DNA from 3 places in the Bacillus sp. FJAT-53060 genome. Region 1 is predicted to be linked to each of the others. Evidence: riboswitches for the same ligand, from Rfam matches in the RefSeq annotation. Region 1 holds a riboswitch; each other region holds the start of a gene.

Region 1 (4,437 bases):
AGAAATATAGAAAGTAGGGGGATTTTCATTATGGGAATGCCTGTTGAATTTAATACAATGATTGTCACGAAAGGGAAAGAGGTAAGAATTGAAGAAAATGTGTTTGAGCTCATGAAGGAAGGTTACCGCATTTATCCATTAAATATTCCGCTTGAAGTGCGTAAAACGAAAGATGGAGAAAAAACTGGGACAGCATTTGTTGAAAAGTTGGAGCTCACAGACAATGTCACCAAGGTAACTTATCGCCTTGTGTCATTGCATTCAACGAATTAAAAAAGCTGAGGAAATAAATCCCTCAGCTTTTGTTTTTTAGACGAGTGGTCCGCCTTTTGCTTCAATGTCACTTGCTGCATGGCTGAATTTTTTGAAGTTCTTTTTAAATTCAGTGGCAAGGAAGTGTGCTTTTTCTTGATAAGCATCTTGGTCTGCCCACGTTTTAGCAGGTTGAAGCACTTCATCTGGTACACCTGGAATATGAAGTGGAATGTGTAATCCAAAGATATCGTCAGTGATCAGTTCGGCATTGTCAAGGTCACCTTCGATCGCTGCCTGCACCATCGCTCTTGTATGAGCAAGATTCATTCGTTTACCCGTACCATAGCCTCCGCCAGTCCAGCCTGTATTCACAAGGAATACTTTAGCGCCGTGCTCATCGATTTTTTTGCCGAGCATTTCTGCATAGACGTGAGCTGGAAGTGGCAAGAACGGTGAACCGAAGCAAGTAGAGAACGTTGTTTCTGGAGACGTCACCCCGCGTTCAGTTCCTGCTAATTTACTTGTATAGCCGCTTAAGAAATGGTACATAGCCTGTTCTTTCGTTAAACGGCTGATTGGAGGTAAAACGCCAAATGCATCAGCTGTTAAAAAGACAATGGCAGATGGATGACCTGCAATACTTGGTTTCACGATGTTATCAATCATTTCGATTGGATAAGCAGCACGTGTATTTTCAGTAAAGAATGTGTCATCATAATCCGCTTCACGTGTTTCTTCATCAAGAACAACATTTTCAAGCACTGAGCCGAAGCTGATGGCTTTGTAAATTTGTGGTTCTTTTTCTTCACTTAAGTTCACACATTTCGCATAGCATCCGCCCTCGATATTGAAGACACCTGTGCCAGACCAGCCGTGTTCATCGTCTCCGATGAGCTTGCGGCTTGCGCTTGCAGAAAGCGTTGTTTTCCCAGTTCCTGAAAGACCAAAGAATAATGCGACATCGCCTTCTTGACCAACGTTTGCTGAGCAGTGCATAGATAGAATATTTTGCTCAGGCAGCAGATAGTTCATCACAGAGAAAATGGATTTCTTCATCTCTCCTGCATATTCTGTTCCGCCGATGAGAATCGTCCGTTTTTCGAAAGAAACGATAATAAACGTTTCAGAGTTTGTTCCATCTGTTTCAGGATCTGCTTTAAAGTGAGGGGCAGATAAGATGGTGAAAGGTTTTTCGTTTGATGATGGTGTTGATCCGTCAGGTCTGATAAATAGCTGCTTTGCAAAGAGATTGTGCCATGCAAATTCGTTTACAACTGTAATCGGCATACGGTATCTTTCATCAGCGCCCGCGAATCCTTCAAAGACAAATAGTTCATCACGTTCTTTTAAGTATGACACAACCTTTGTATATAAACGATCAAAAGCGTCTTTAGAGATCGGCTGATTCACTTGACCCCAATCAATTTTATGCTCAGAGCTATCTTCTTTAACGATAAATTTATCTTTAGGTGAACGTCCAGTGTAGGCACCAGTTGTGGCACGGACAGCACCTGTTGATGTCAAAACCCCTTCATGACGGGCCAAAATCTTTTCAACAAGTTTCGGAACAGATAAATTTTGGTGCGTATTTCCTAATGAGAGCAATGACTGCAAATCTTCTTTTAAATCCACTGAGTTCATAAAAAACCCTTCCTTTACCGTTGAATTTGTTTGTTTCAATTAGTATAACACATTAATAATAATAGTCTATACTATTTGAATGTTTTTGTGTGTGTTTTTTCATTTCTGCAATGAAAATATGCTTTTTGGTGATGCTAATCATGAGGTAAAAAAAGAGGGAAGATAATTCCTATGAAGCATTGACATGACGCAAGGATTTAATATAAGATATCTTATTGAACGGATACTCTTATCCCGAGTTGGTGGAGGGACAGGCCCGATGAAGCCCAGCAACCGGTTTCTTATGAAAAAGGCATGAATATGCTGAGAAACCAAGGTGCTAACCTGATGCAAGGTACAAGAACACCTTGAGCGATAAGAGTGAAAGGCATGCGATCTCAGACCCTTTCCTCACAATGAAGGAAATGGTTTTTTTATTTTGGGGAAACCCTATGAACAAATTGCCAATAACATCTCTAATATAAATGTTTTCATATAAGAGGGAACGAGTTCCGTATCATAATTGGAGACCTCATTTTGGGATGATGTGGTCTTGTACAGGAGGAAATAGCCATTATGAGTCAAAATCGTCGTTTATTTACTTCAGAATCAGTGACGGAAGGACATCCGGATAAAATCTGTGATCAAATTTCAGACAGCATTTTGGATGAAATTTTAAAGAAAGATCCAAATGCACGCGTTGCCTGTGAAACTTCTGTAACAACCGGTCTCGTATTAGTAAGCGGTGAGATTACAACGTCTACTTATGTCGATATTCCAAACACGGTACGTGACACGATTAAAGAAATTGGCTACACACGTGCGAAATATGGTTTTGATGCGGAAACATGTGCGGTTCTTACGTCAATTGATGAGCAGTCTGCTGATATTGCGCAAGGTGTAGACAAAGCACTTGAAGCACGTGAAGGAACAATGACCGAAGAAGAAATTGATGCAATCGGTGCAGGTGATCAAGGGCTTATGTTTGGTTTTGCAAACAACGAAACAGAAGAGCTTATGCCGCTGCCGATTTCACTAGCGCATAAATTATCTCGTCGTTTAACAGAAGTTCGCAAGGATGAAACACTTGCATATCTTCGTCCAGATGGAAAAACACAAGTAACAGTTGAATATGATGAGCAAAACAAACCTGCTCGTATTGATACAGTGGTTATCTCCACACAGCATGCACCAGAAGTGACACTTGAACAAATTCAAAGCGACATAAAAGAGCATGTGATTAACCCTGTGGTTCCAAGTGAACTGATTGATGAAGAGACAAAATACTTTATTAACCCAACAGGTCGTTTCGTGATCGGTGGACCTCAAGGGGATGCTGGTTTAACCGGACGTAAAATCATCGTTGACACGTATGGCGGCTACGCTCGTCATGGCGGCGGTGCTTTCTCTGGAAAGGATGCAACGAAGGTTGACCGTTCTGCGGCATACGCTGCTCGCTACGTAGCGAAAAACATCGTAGCAGCTGGCCTTGCAGATTCTTGTGAAGTACAACTTGCTTATGCAATTGGTGTAGCACAGCCTGTATCGATTTCAATTGATACATTTGGAACAGGAAAAGCGTCTGAAGAAAAGTTAATTGAAGTGGTTCGTGTGAACTTTGATCTTCGTCCGGCTGGCATTATTAAAATGCTTGACCTGCGTCGCCCTATCTATAAACAAACAGCTGCATACGGACATTTTGGCCGTCACGACTTAGATCTTCCATGGGAAAAAATAGATAAGGCAGACACGCTTCGCAAAGAAGCATTAGGACAATAAAAACATATTAAACCGCTTATTTTAAGCGGTTTTCCTTTTGATTAAAAAAATTTTAACAAAAAGCATAAAAATGTGAAACGAAATAGGGCAAAATACTGTCTAATTATAGGTCTACTTTTAAAGAAATAACATAACGTGGAGGCAATAATATGTGTGGGTTTGTTGGTGTATTTAATCACCGTCCATTGTCCGAAACTACAGAGCAGGAAGAGTTAATTAAACAAATGAATCGTCTCATCGTTCATCGTGGTCCAGATGATGAGGGATACTTTCATGATGAGCATGTAGGTTTTGGATTTAGACGTTTAAGTATAATAGATGTTGAACATGGAAAGCAGCCTTTTTCTTATGAAGATGAAAAATATTGGATTATTTTCAATGGAGAAATTTATAACTATGTGGAGCTGAAGGAAGAGCTTGTGAAAAAAGGCTACACGTTCAGTACAGATTCTGATACAGAAGTCCTTCTTGCCACATACCGTCATTATAAAGAAGAAGCGGCTTCTAAGCTTCGCGGAATGTTTGCATTTTTAATTTGGGATAAAGAAGCACAGCTATTATATGGCGCAAGAGACCCTTTTGGAATCAAACCGCTTTATTTTACACAAATAGATGAGAAGGTGTACTTTGCTTCTGAACGCAAAAGTTTAATGGCTGTGAATGAGAACATCTTATTTGATGAGACCTCTTTGCAGCAATACATGTCTTTCCAGTTCGTTCCTGAGCCAAATACACTTGATCAAAAAGTGCTCAAAGTGGAGCCAGGCCACCAGTTTACGTTGC
Region 2 (4,437 bases), on a different contig from region 1:
AGATATAAAAGGCTTCAATATCTTGACCAGCAAGAGTGGTGCCCATTGGTTCAATCGTACCTGACACCATGAGTGGTAATTGATTACCGGTAGCGTGAAAGGCTTCCTGAATACCTTTAAACCCTGCTTTTACATTCAGCATGTCTTGGCTTGTTTCTAAAAGAAGGGCATCACATTTGCCATCAATAAGAGCACGGGCTTGCTCCTCATAGTTTGCGACGAGCTCTTCAAAAGTTGCGCCGCCTGTCACAGATAATGTTTTTGTTGTAGGCCCCATTGCGCCTACAACAAAACGAGGCCACTCCGGTGTGGAGAAACGATCTGCTTCATCCTTTGCAAGCTGAGCAGCTCGTACATTGAGTTCATAGGCGAGATGACCAAGTTCGTATTCATCAAGGACGAGCTTTGTCGCGCCGAACGTATTCGTTTCAATGAAATCCGCACTGGCCTCAAGATATTCACGGTGGATCGTGGAGATGACGTGAGGGGCTGTCATATTCAAATACTCGTTACAGCCCTCATATTCTTCTCCGCCAAAGTCCTCTGCTGTGAGATTGGCATTTTGAATCATTGTACCCATAGCACCATCAAGGACGAGGATGCGTTTCTTGAGCTGTTCAGTGATAGTTGACATGTGTGTTTGACTCCTTTTCTTTCTGATGGATGTAGGTCGTGAGTTCTGCTGTTAAATCTGATCGAAGGAAAGGGGTAATTAAATAGATGCCATTAAACAATTCGCAGGCTGTATCTAATAAAGATCGGGCAATCGCTAAGCCTTCTGTTCGCTGCTTTTCCTTATCTTCTCCTGCCTTTGCCATAATCTCACGAATCGAGTCAGACAGCTTGATGCCCGGAATTTCATGATGAATAAACTCTGCATTTCGGCTGCTTGTTAAAGGCATAATGCCGATATAAATCGGTTTATCCAAATGACGGCTTTCCTCATGAATTTTTACAAGCTGTTCCTCGGAATAAACAGGCTGTGAGATGAAATAATCAGCACCATATTCTATTTTTTTCTCAAGCCGTTTGACGGCCTTATCAATATGGCGCACATTTGGGTTAAATGCGCCTGCCACTGAAAAATTGGTTTTTTTGCCAAGAGGCTTCCCAGAGAAAGAAAGTCCATCGTTAAATTGTTTGATCAGACGGATCAAATCAAAGGAAGTTAAATCATAAACAGACGTTGCACCTGGGAAATCACCAATTTTAGACGGGTCGCCTGTGATCGCTAAAATATCGGTTAATCCAAGTGTATCAAGTCCCATCAAATGGGATTGGAGTCCGATTAAATTACGATCACGACATGTAATATGGACAAGTGAGCGTATATCAAGCTGCTGTTTCAATAAAGCGCCGCAAGCCACATTGCTAATGCGCGGGGTAGCAAGAGAATTATCAGCTAACGTCAGGGCATCAATGCCTGCACTCTTTAATTCGTTCGCTGCGACAAGGAATTTTTCAAAGTTCAGCTTCTTTGGCGGGTCCAGTTCTACGATAATCGATCGTTTTTTAACAGCCAGCTCGTCAAGGCCTGGCTCTGTGCGCTGGTCTTGAATCGAAATGATTTCCTCTTTTAAAACTTTCACTTCTTTTTCTGTGATCGGTCCTAAATCTTTGACCGCTTTTGCCATGGCGCTAATATGTTGAGGCGTCGTTCCACAGCAGCCGCCGATGATGCGTGCACCTTGATTTCTAAACGCTAGTGCACTATTTCGGAAATAATCATTATCTGTATCATAAACAAGTCTGCCTTCTTCAAGGGATGGGAGACTGCTGTTAGGATAGACAGATAAATGGGAATTTTCTAAAAGTGGTACGCTTTCGAGTGCCTGAATCATATGATAAGGGCCCAGCCTGCAGTTGATGCCAACGACATCAGCGCCAAGAGAGGATAATTCAGATAAACCGTCTTTTAGCGGTGTACCGTCCTGCAGAAAACCTTGCTCGTGCATGGAGACGTTCATGACAATCGGAAGAGTCGTTTCTTTACGTGCAATCTGGAGAACGGCCTTTGCCTCATCAAGGTCATAATACGTTTCAAGCAATAATCCGTCAGGCTGCTCATTTAATAGGATATACAGCTGTTCTCTAAAGCTTCGTTTAATCTCATCTAAAGAGTAGGCATTTTTGTTAAACGTTAGAATGCCGCCAATCGTTCCAAGTACATAAGCAGAGCGAGCAGCTGCCTTAGCAATTTGTACCGCTTTTGTATTGATGCGTTTCGTTTCTTCCTCTAAGCCGTAGCGGGATAATTTAATATAATTCGCACCGTACGTGTTCGTTTGGATGATGTCAGCTCCAGCCTGAACATACGCCTCGTGAACTCTTTTCACTTCTCCTTCTCTTGATAAATTTAATTCTTCAAAGCAGCGGTCAATGCCATAAGAATATAAAAGTGTTCCCATTGCTCCATCCGCAATCAGTACGCGATTTTGTAAGTCTTGTAATAGGCCCATTGTGTTCCTCCTTATTTCTATGTAACAAAAAAACAAAAAAGCCTTCTGATAAGAAGAAGACTTTTGGCTGTATCGAAATTCTTCTCCTTATCTTCCAAGCAGTTGCTTGCTGGATTTAGCACCTTGGTCATAGAAACATCTATTTCTACTACACCGGTTGCTGAGGCTTCACAGGGCCAGTCCCTCTGCCTCTCTTGATAAGAAAACGCTATGAACATGTCAATGAATTGAACTTCCATCAACTGTATCGAAAAAATCGGAAATAATCAATGGAAAATTTGAAATTTATCGAAAATTTATAAATTGGACATCAATCGGCAAATCAGCTTTTCGCATGAGTGACATGACCGCTTGTAAATCATCTTTATTTTTTCCTGTGACGCGCACTTGGTCATCCTGTAATTGAGATTTTACTTTAAGGCCAGACTGCTTAATGAGTGCATGGATCTTTTTGGCATTGTCTTTATCGATGCCGCTAATCAGCTTGGCGCGCTGACGGACTGTCCCGCCTAGGGCATGCTCGGTTTTTCCGTAGTCAATGTTTTTAGTTGGTACATTTCGTTTAATCAGCTTGGTCACAAGCACATCTTTTAGCTGTTCAAGCTTAAAGTCATCATCAGAGATGAGAGAGAGCTCTTCTTTTTCGAGTGAAATATCACTTTTACTCCCTTTAAAATCATAGCGGTTTTTGATTTCTTTAAGCGCTGCTTGAATGGCGTTTTGCACCTCAGGGAGCTCTACCTTCGATACGATATCAAATGAACTTTCTTTTGCCATAACGCATGACCTCCATTTGTAGATATTGCGTCTATCTTATCATGCAAATAGGTGAAGAAGAAATTTTATTGAACAGACAAATCAAAGAGTTGAGTTGCATGGGGTATAAATCGAGTGCAGTTTGTCCACTTTAGCTAACAGAACTAGAGATGTTCATGTTGAAAGAAGTATAGTAGAATAAAGTGAATCAAATGATGAACGAACGCTCTTTAATGGGTAGATAGGAAGGAAGAGAACATGAGACCAGGTGAGCAATTGACCTTGCAAATAGATAAAGAGATGGAGTACGGCTATTTTTTAACAGATGGTAAAGATTCTGTCCTCTTACACCGCAGTGAGATGACAGAGGATATTGAAGATCGAGATGAAGTAGAAGTCTACTTATATGTAGATCATGGTGAAAGACTGGCAGCTACGATGAAAATACCTAAAATCAATGCATATACATACGGTTGGGTAGAAGTCGTAGACGTTGTAGAAGACATGGGTGCATTTGTCGATGTTGGTTTGTCAAAGGATGCACTTGTTGCAACAGAACATCTTCCGCCTTTTGAGGAAGCATGGCCAAAAAAGGGAGACAAACTATACTGTATGCTAAAAGTCACAAGCTACGGTAGAATGTTCGCAAAGCCAGCCACTGAAGATGTGATCAGCGAATTGTTTACTGAGGCGCCGGATACCTTCATGAACAAAGAAATCACGGGGACGATTTATCGCTTAATTGCAACAGGTTCCTTTATGTTGACAGACACAGGGGTGAGAGGATTTATCCACCGTACAGAACGAAAGGAAGAACCAAGATTGGGATCGACCGTTACAGGCCGCGTGATTGCGGTGAAGGAAGATGGAACTGTGAATGTCTCCCTTCTTCCTAGAAAACAAGATGCGTTATCTATCGATTCAGAAGAAATTTTGACCTATCTAAGAAGCCGGAATGGCGCCATGCCTTACTGGGACAAAAGTGACCCAGAAGATATCCGAGAAAGATTTCAAATGAGCAAAGCTGCCTTTAAACGAGCATTAGGTCATCTGATGAAAAATGATCAAGCCTACCAAAAAGAAGGCTGGACATACGAGAAAAAGTGAGCATTTCCTCACTTTTTTTATTTTTGTTATAAATAATAGGGTTTTTCAGTGAAGAACCTCTTTTTATCATTGAAATAACGCTCCTCAAATCCGATAAGAAAGGAGTAAGGATGAT
Region 3 (4,437 bases), on a different contig from region 1:
TGAGCCTTTTCCATATTCTTGCGCCATATCAGATCGAAAAATTGGCTCAGCCAGCTCAGACGATGTCATTAGATGAGATGGACAACGAAGTTCCGTTTGTGCTGAACCATCCAGATCAGCGCATACTGGAGTTCTCCTTTAAACGCAACATTATTCATAACATGAATCTGGCGATCTTTAGAGATGTGACAGAGCGGAAAGAATTAGAGGAGCGGGTGAGAAAATCAGATACACTTCATGTGGTCGGAGAGCTTGCTGCTGGAATTGCCCATGAAATTAGAAATCCGATGACGGCATTAAAAGGTTTCATTCAGCTGTTGAAAGGAAATATTGAAGGGGAGTATTCTCTCTATTTCAATGTCATCACATCAGAGCTAAAAAGAATTGAATCCATCATTACAGAATTTTTGATTTTAGCGAAGCCGCAAGCCATTGTGTATGAAGAAAAAAATGTGGTGCAAATTGTGAAAGACACGATGGATCTTTTGCACGCCCAGGCCAATCTTGGCAATGTCCAAATGCACCTGAATGTATTGGATGAGATTCCGCTTATCTACTGTGAACAAAATCAATTAAAGCAGGTCTTTATTAACATTTTAAAAAATGCGATTGAAGTGATGCCGCAGAAAGGAAATGTATACGTGAGTATTCAGCGGAAGGGCGACGAGCATATTGTCATCTCACTGCGTGATGAAGGATGCGGAATGACAGAGGATAAACTAAAGCGTCTCGGCGAACCATTTTATACAACGAAAGAAAGAGGAACTGGACTTGGTTTAATGGTCAGTTATAAAATTATTGAGGAGCATCAAGGAACCATTGAGGTTGAGAGTGAGGAAGGAGTAGGAACAGTTTTCCACCTCACTTTACCACTGAGACAACAAAGACAAGAAGGAGAGCTTTAATGTGTATTATACAGTCTATAGCGCACCAGTCGGGGAAATATACATACTAGAAAAAGACGGTTTCATCGTCGAAGTAATGTTTGATGATGAGCCGTTTATGACAAAAAAGCAGGTAGCCCATCTAAAAAAAGAAGATACGTCTGTATTACGAGAAGCGAAAAAACAGCTTCATGAGTATTTTCACGGTCATCGTAAAGTATTCGATCTTCCTCTCAAGCAATCAGGCTCTTCGTTTCAAGAGCAAATATGGGAGGCACTTTCTGCTATTCCGTATGGTGAATCAAGAAGCTATGCAGATATTGCAGAAGAGATCGGCAATCCAAAGGCTGTCAGAGCTGTAGGACAAGCCAATCGGCGAAATGCATTGCCTATTTTTATTCCGTGTCACCGGGTTATTGGTAAAGACCGGTCATTGACAGGCTATGCAGGAACGAAGACGGATATGAAAGCAGTTCTGCTTGAATTAGAAGGCATCCCTTTTGTTAAAAAATAAATCGATTGACCTGTTCCAAATGTTTGACAAGCGACATATCCTTTTATTAAGCTAAAAAAGTTGGTTGAGGGAAAAAGGAGGGATGCTAGGATGTTTTTGGGAAAAAAAGATAAAATGTATGCCGTGACGTCACTATGTGTCAAAATGAACGTCTTGACGGAGGAACAGAAGAAAGAAATATTAGCTAAAACGATCGAAACAAAAGAGCATGGTGCTCTTAAATGACAAGAACATGTCGCTTTTTTATATTAGAGTGCGATGCTTTCCGTGAAAAGAGCATAGATCTCCTCTGTATAATGCGAAGTGATGATTCCTTTCTTTGTAATCATACATGAAATGAGATGATGAAGAATAACATCAAAGGTCGAAAGCGGTGCTGCCACAAAAAATGGAATTTGCATTTTTATTCGCTGAAACGGTATCTAATGCCCAGGCAAGATTAACGGCTGTTGGACGAGCACGATATAAATATTCCTTTAGTCGAGCTACTACTTTTTTAAAGACATCAATCTCTTCTGTTTTAATCTCTTGGGCACTGAGTGCCAGCCTGAAAGCTTTTGTAATGCCAATAGCAGGTGCTCCGCACACTTTTAATGTCACGATTGCATAATAGACATCTTCTTTTGTATATAAGTGCTCAAACACAGTTTCCAGCCGGTCATATTTGTTGATTCAGAAATTTTAATTCGGTTTTCCCAATCGACGGAACGAAGAACTTCAAATTCTTTAGACAAAACCCGTCACTCCTTTACAGATTGCTGGAATAATGCGACGAGGTCAGACGCAGTTTCCACTGCAAGGTATTGTTTGATGAATGTTTTTCCGAGGGCCAGAGCTCCTTTTTTCTTCTGAAGCCTTCTAGATGTTGATGGAATCGTATCAAGATCAGCCGCATGAGCAAAACCAATTGTTCGTCGAACAAGCTCACAGCCAGCAAAGCCTGTCGCTTCTTTTAAAATACGGTCAAAGGTTGTGTCTAAAAAGCTGTTTGATCCACTGAACGCTTCAATGCTGTCTTCTTTCCAAGCTTTTGTGAACACTTCTTTGAATGTAGCCCATACATTGACAACATGGTTAAAAAGAGGCTGCTGTTCTTGTTCATTCTCACGAGATAAAGCATTCAAGAGTAGATTAGCAATAAAGTGACCGATATCAAATCCAAAAGGGCCATAAAAAGCGAATTCTGGATCAATAATCTTTGTTTCACTTTCACTTGTAAAAATACTGCCTGTATGAAGATCTCCATGAACAAGTGTTTCAGTTGAGGTTAAGAAGATGCGCTTCAGCTCTGCTGCTTTAACTTGCAGTTCAACATCAGCCCACAGCGCTTTCGCATCTTCTCTTAATTCCTCTTCGAAGTCATTTGTTTCGCTATCAAAGAAAGGGTCTGTGAAGACAAGCTTTTCAGTGATGTCACATAAATCAGGATTGGTAAACAGCTTTACGAATTGTTTTTTGATTTTAGGATTCGTAACAAAATCAGATGTGTAAAATAGTGTTTTGCCTAAAAACTCTCCGACATGACGGGATAAATGCGGATAATGTTTTCCGGCAATTAGCCCTTTTCTGACGATTTCTAAGTGTGATAGATCTTCCATTGCTGTCACAGCAAGAGCAGTATCGGAATAATAAACTACTGGCACGAAGTGCGGCGCAAACTCTGACTGCTTGATCAGTGCAGCACTTTCAATTCTTGCACGGTCTAATGTAAGAGGCCAGCTCTCCCCGACAACCTTTGCATAGGGCAAAGCTTGCTTCATAATCAGCCCTTTTTCGTGTTTGTGATCAAAAATATGAAAGACGTAATTTAAATTCCCGTCACCAATTTCGGTACATGTCAAATGACTGCTTTCTTGGATTAATCCAAGTCTAATTGCTAGTGCAACTGCCGAACTCTCTGTTAATTCTTCATATGATGCCGTAAGTGTAACCAATTACTTCCCCTCCAAATCATATAAAAAAGCCTCTTTCTCTTGAGAGAAAGAGGCTTGATGGCGTGTATACTCTAAGCCTCTCTTATCTCTCAGCACATACGACTGATGGAATTAGCACCGTGCCCTATAAGACAATTGTCTTGGCGCTTTACTTGCTGCGCCCCACTTCACAGTGGTATTAACGGTCGGTTGCTGTTGGGGTCAAAAGGCCAAATCCCTCGCCCAACTCTCGATAAGAGAAATCAATTATGTAATTGTTTCATGTCTGCATGTATTTCTTAATTCAAGATATTATCAGAGCTGCTCTTTACATGTCAATCTTTTTTCCGAAATGGCTTTACAATTCATAAAACAATCTATTACAGTGAGTGTATTGTCAAGTAACTTGAATAGAAGGTGAAGAGATGGAATTTCAACAATCAGATGTGTTGAAACATTTACCGAAACAGTTTTTTGCAGCGCTTGTCCAAAAGGTACAGAAAAAAGTGCAGGAAGGGGTAGATGTGATTAATTTAGGCCAGGGAAATCCTGATCAGCCAACCCCGTCACATATTGTGAAAGCCATGCAGGAAGCTGTAGCAAAGCCTGAAAATCATCAATACTCCTCATTCCGTGGAACAGCAAAATTAAAAAAAGCCGCCGCTGTCTTTTATGAAAGAGAATATGGCGTCACGCTTGACCCAATGACGGAGATTGCGATTTTATTTGGCGGGAAAGCGGGACTTGTTGAGCTGCCACAATGCTTACTGAATCCTAATGATACGCTACTTGTTCCGGACCCTGGTTATCCTGATTATTGGTCAGGTGCCGTGCTTGCTGGAGCCAACATGGTCACCATGCCTCTGCTTGAAAAACATCAATTTTTACCTGATTACAATCTATTGTCAGAGGATGATAAGAAAAAGGCAAAATTGATGTACTTAAATTATCCAAACAATCCGACTGGCGCCACTGCAAGTCGTGCATTTTTTGAAGAAACTGTTACTTTTGCGAAAGATTACAGGATGTGTGTTGTTCATGATTTCGCATATGGCGGTATTGGATTTGATGGTGAAAAGCCTATCAGCTTCTTGCAAGTAGAAGGAGCGAAAGAGACAGGAATCGA

What was found. Region 1 has a riboswitch for S-adenosylmethionine ahead of metK (methionine adenosyltransferase). Riboswitches for the same ligand answer to the same signal wherever they lie in the genome.
Region 2: another riboswitch for S-adenosylmethionine. It lies ahead of WAX46_RS09680 (bifunctional homocysteine S-methyltransferase/methylenetetrahydrofolate reductase); the one in region 1 lies ahead of metK (methionine adenosyltransferase).
Region 3: another riboswitch for S-adenosylmethionine. It lies ahead of mtnK (S-methyl-5-thioribose kinase); the one in region 1 lies ahead of metK (methionine adenosyltransferase).

Annotation. Positions count from the first base shown of each region.
Region 1 is NZ_JBAWSW010000002.1:5,835-10,271, forward strand. It holds gene WAX46_RS01510 (DUF2584 domain-containing protein) at 31-273, shown strand; gene pckA (phosphoenolpyruvate carboxykinase (ATP)) at 310-1,896, opposite strand; SAM riboswitch class I at 2,123-2,257, shown strand; gene metK (methionine adenosyltransferase) at 2,452-3,654, shown strand; gene asnB (asparagine synthase (glutamine-hydrolyzing)) at 3,804-4,437, shown strand, end outside.
Region 2 is NZ_JBAWSW010000022.1:12,793-17,229, forward strand. It holds gene metH (methionine synthase) at 1-634, opposite strand, end outside; gene WAX46_RS09680 (bifunctional homocysteine S-methyltransferase/methylenetetrahydrofolate reductase) at 618-2,459, opposite strand; SAM riboswitch class I at 2,544-2,663, opposite strand; gene WAX46_RS09685 (YajQ family cyclic di-GMP-binding protein) at 2,745-3,236, opposite strand; gene WAX46_RS09690 (CvfB family protein) at 3,474-4,322, shown strand.
Region 3 is NZ_JBAWSW010000040.1:1,767-6,203, forward strand. It holds gene WAX46_RS13010 (PAS domain-containing sensor histidine kinase) at 1-905, shown strand, start outside; gene WAX46_RS13015 (methylated-DNA--[protein]-cysteine S-methyltransferase) at 907-1,398, shown strand; gene WAX46_RS13020 (hypothetical protein) at 1,489-1,623, shown strand; gene WAX46_RS13025 (hypothetical protein) at 1,756-2,043, opposite strand; gene mtnK (S-methyl-5-thioribose kinase) at 2,139-3,332, opposite strand; SAM riboswitch class I at 3,413-3,570, opposite strand; gene WAX46_RS13035 (pyridoxal phosphate-dependent aminotransferase) at 3,737-4,437, shown strand, end outside.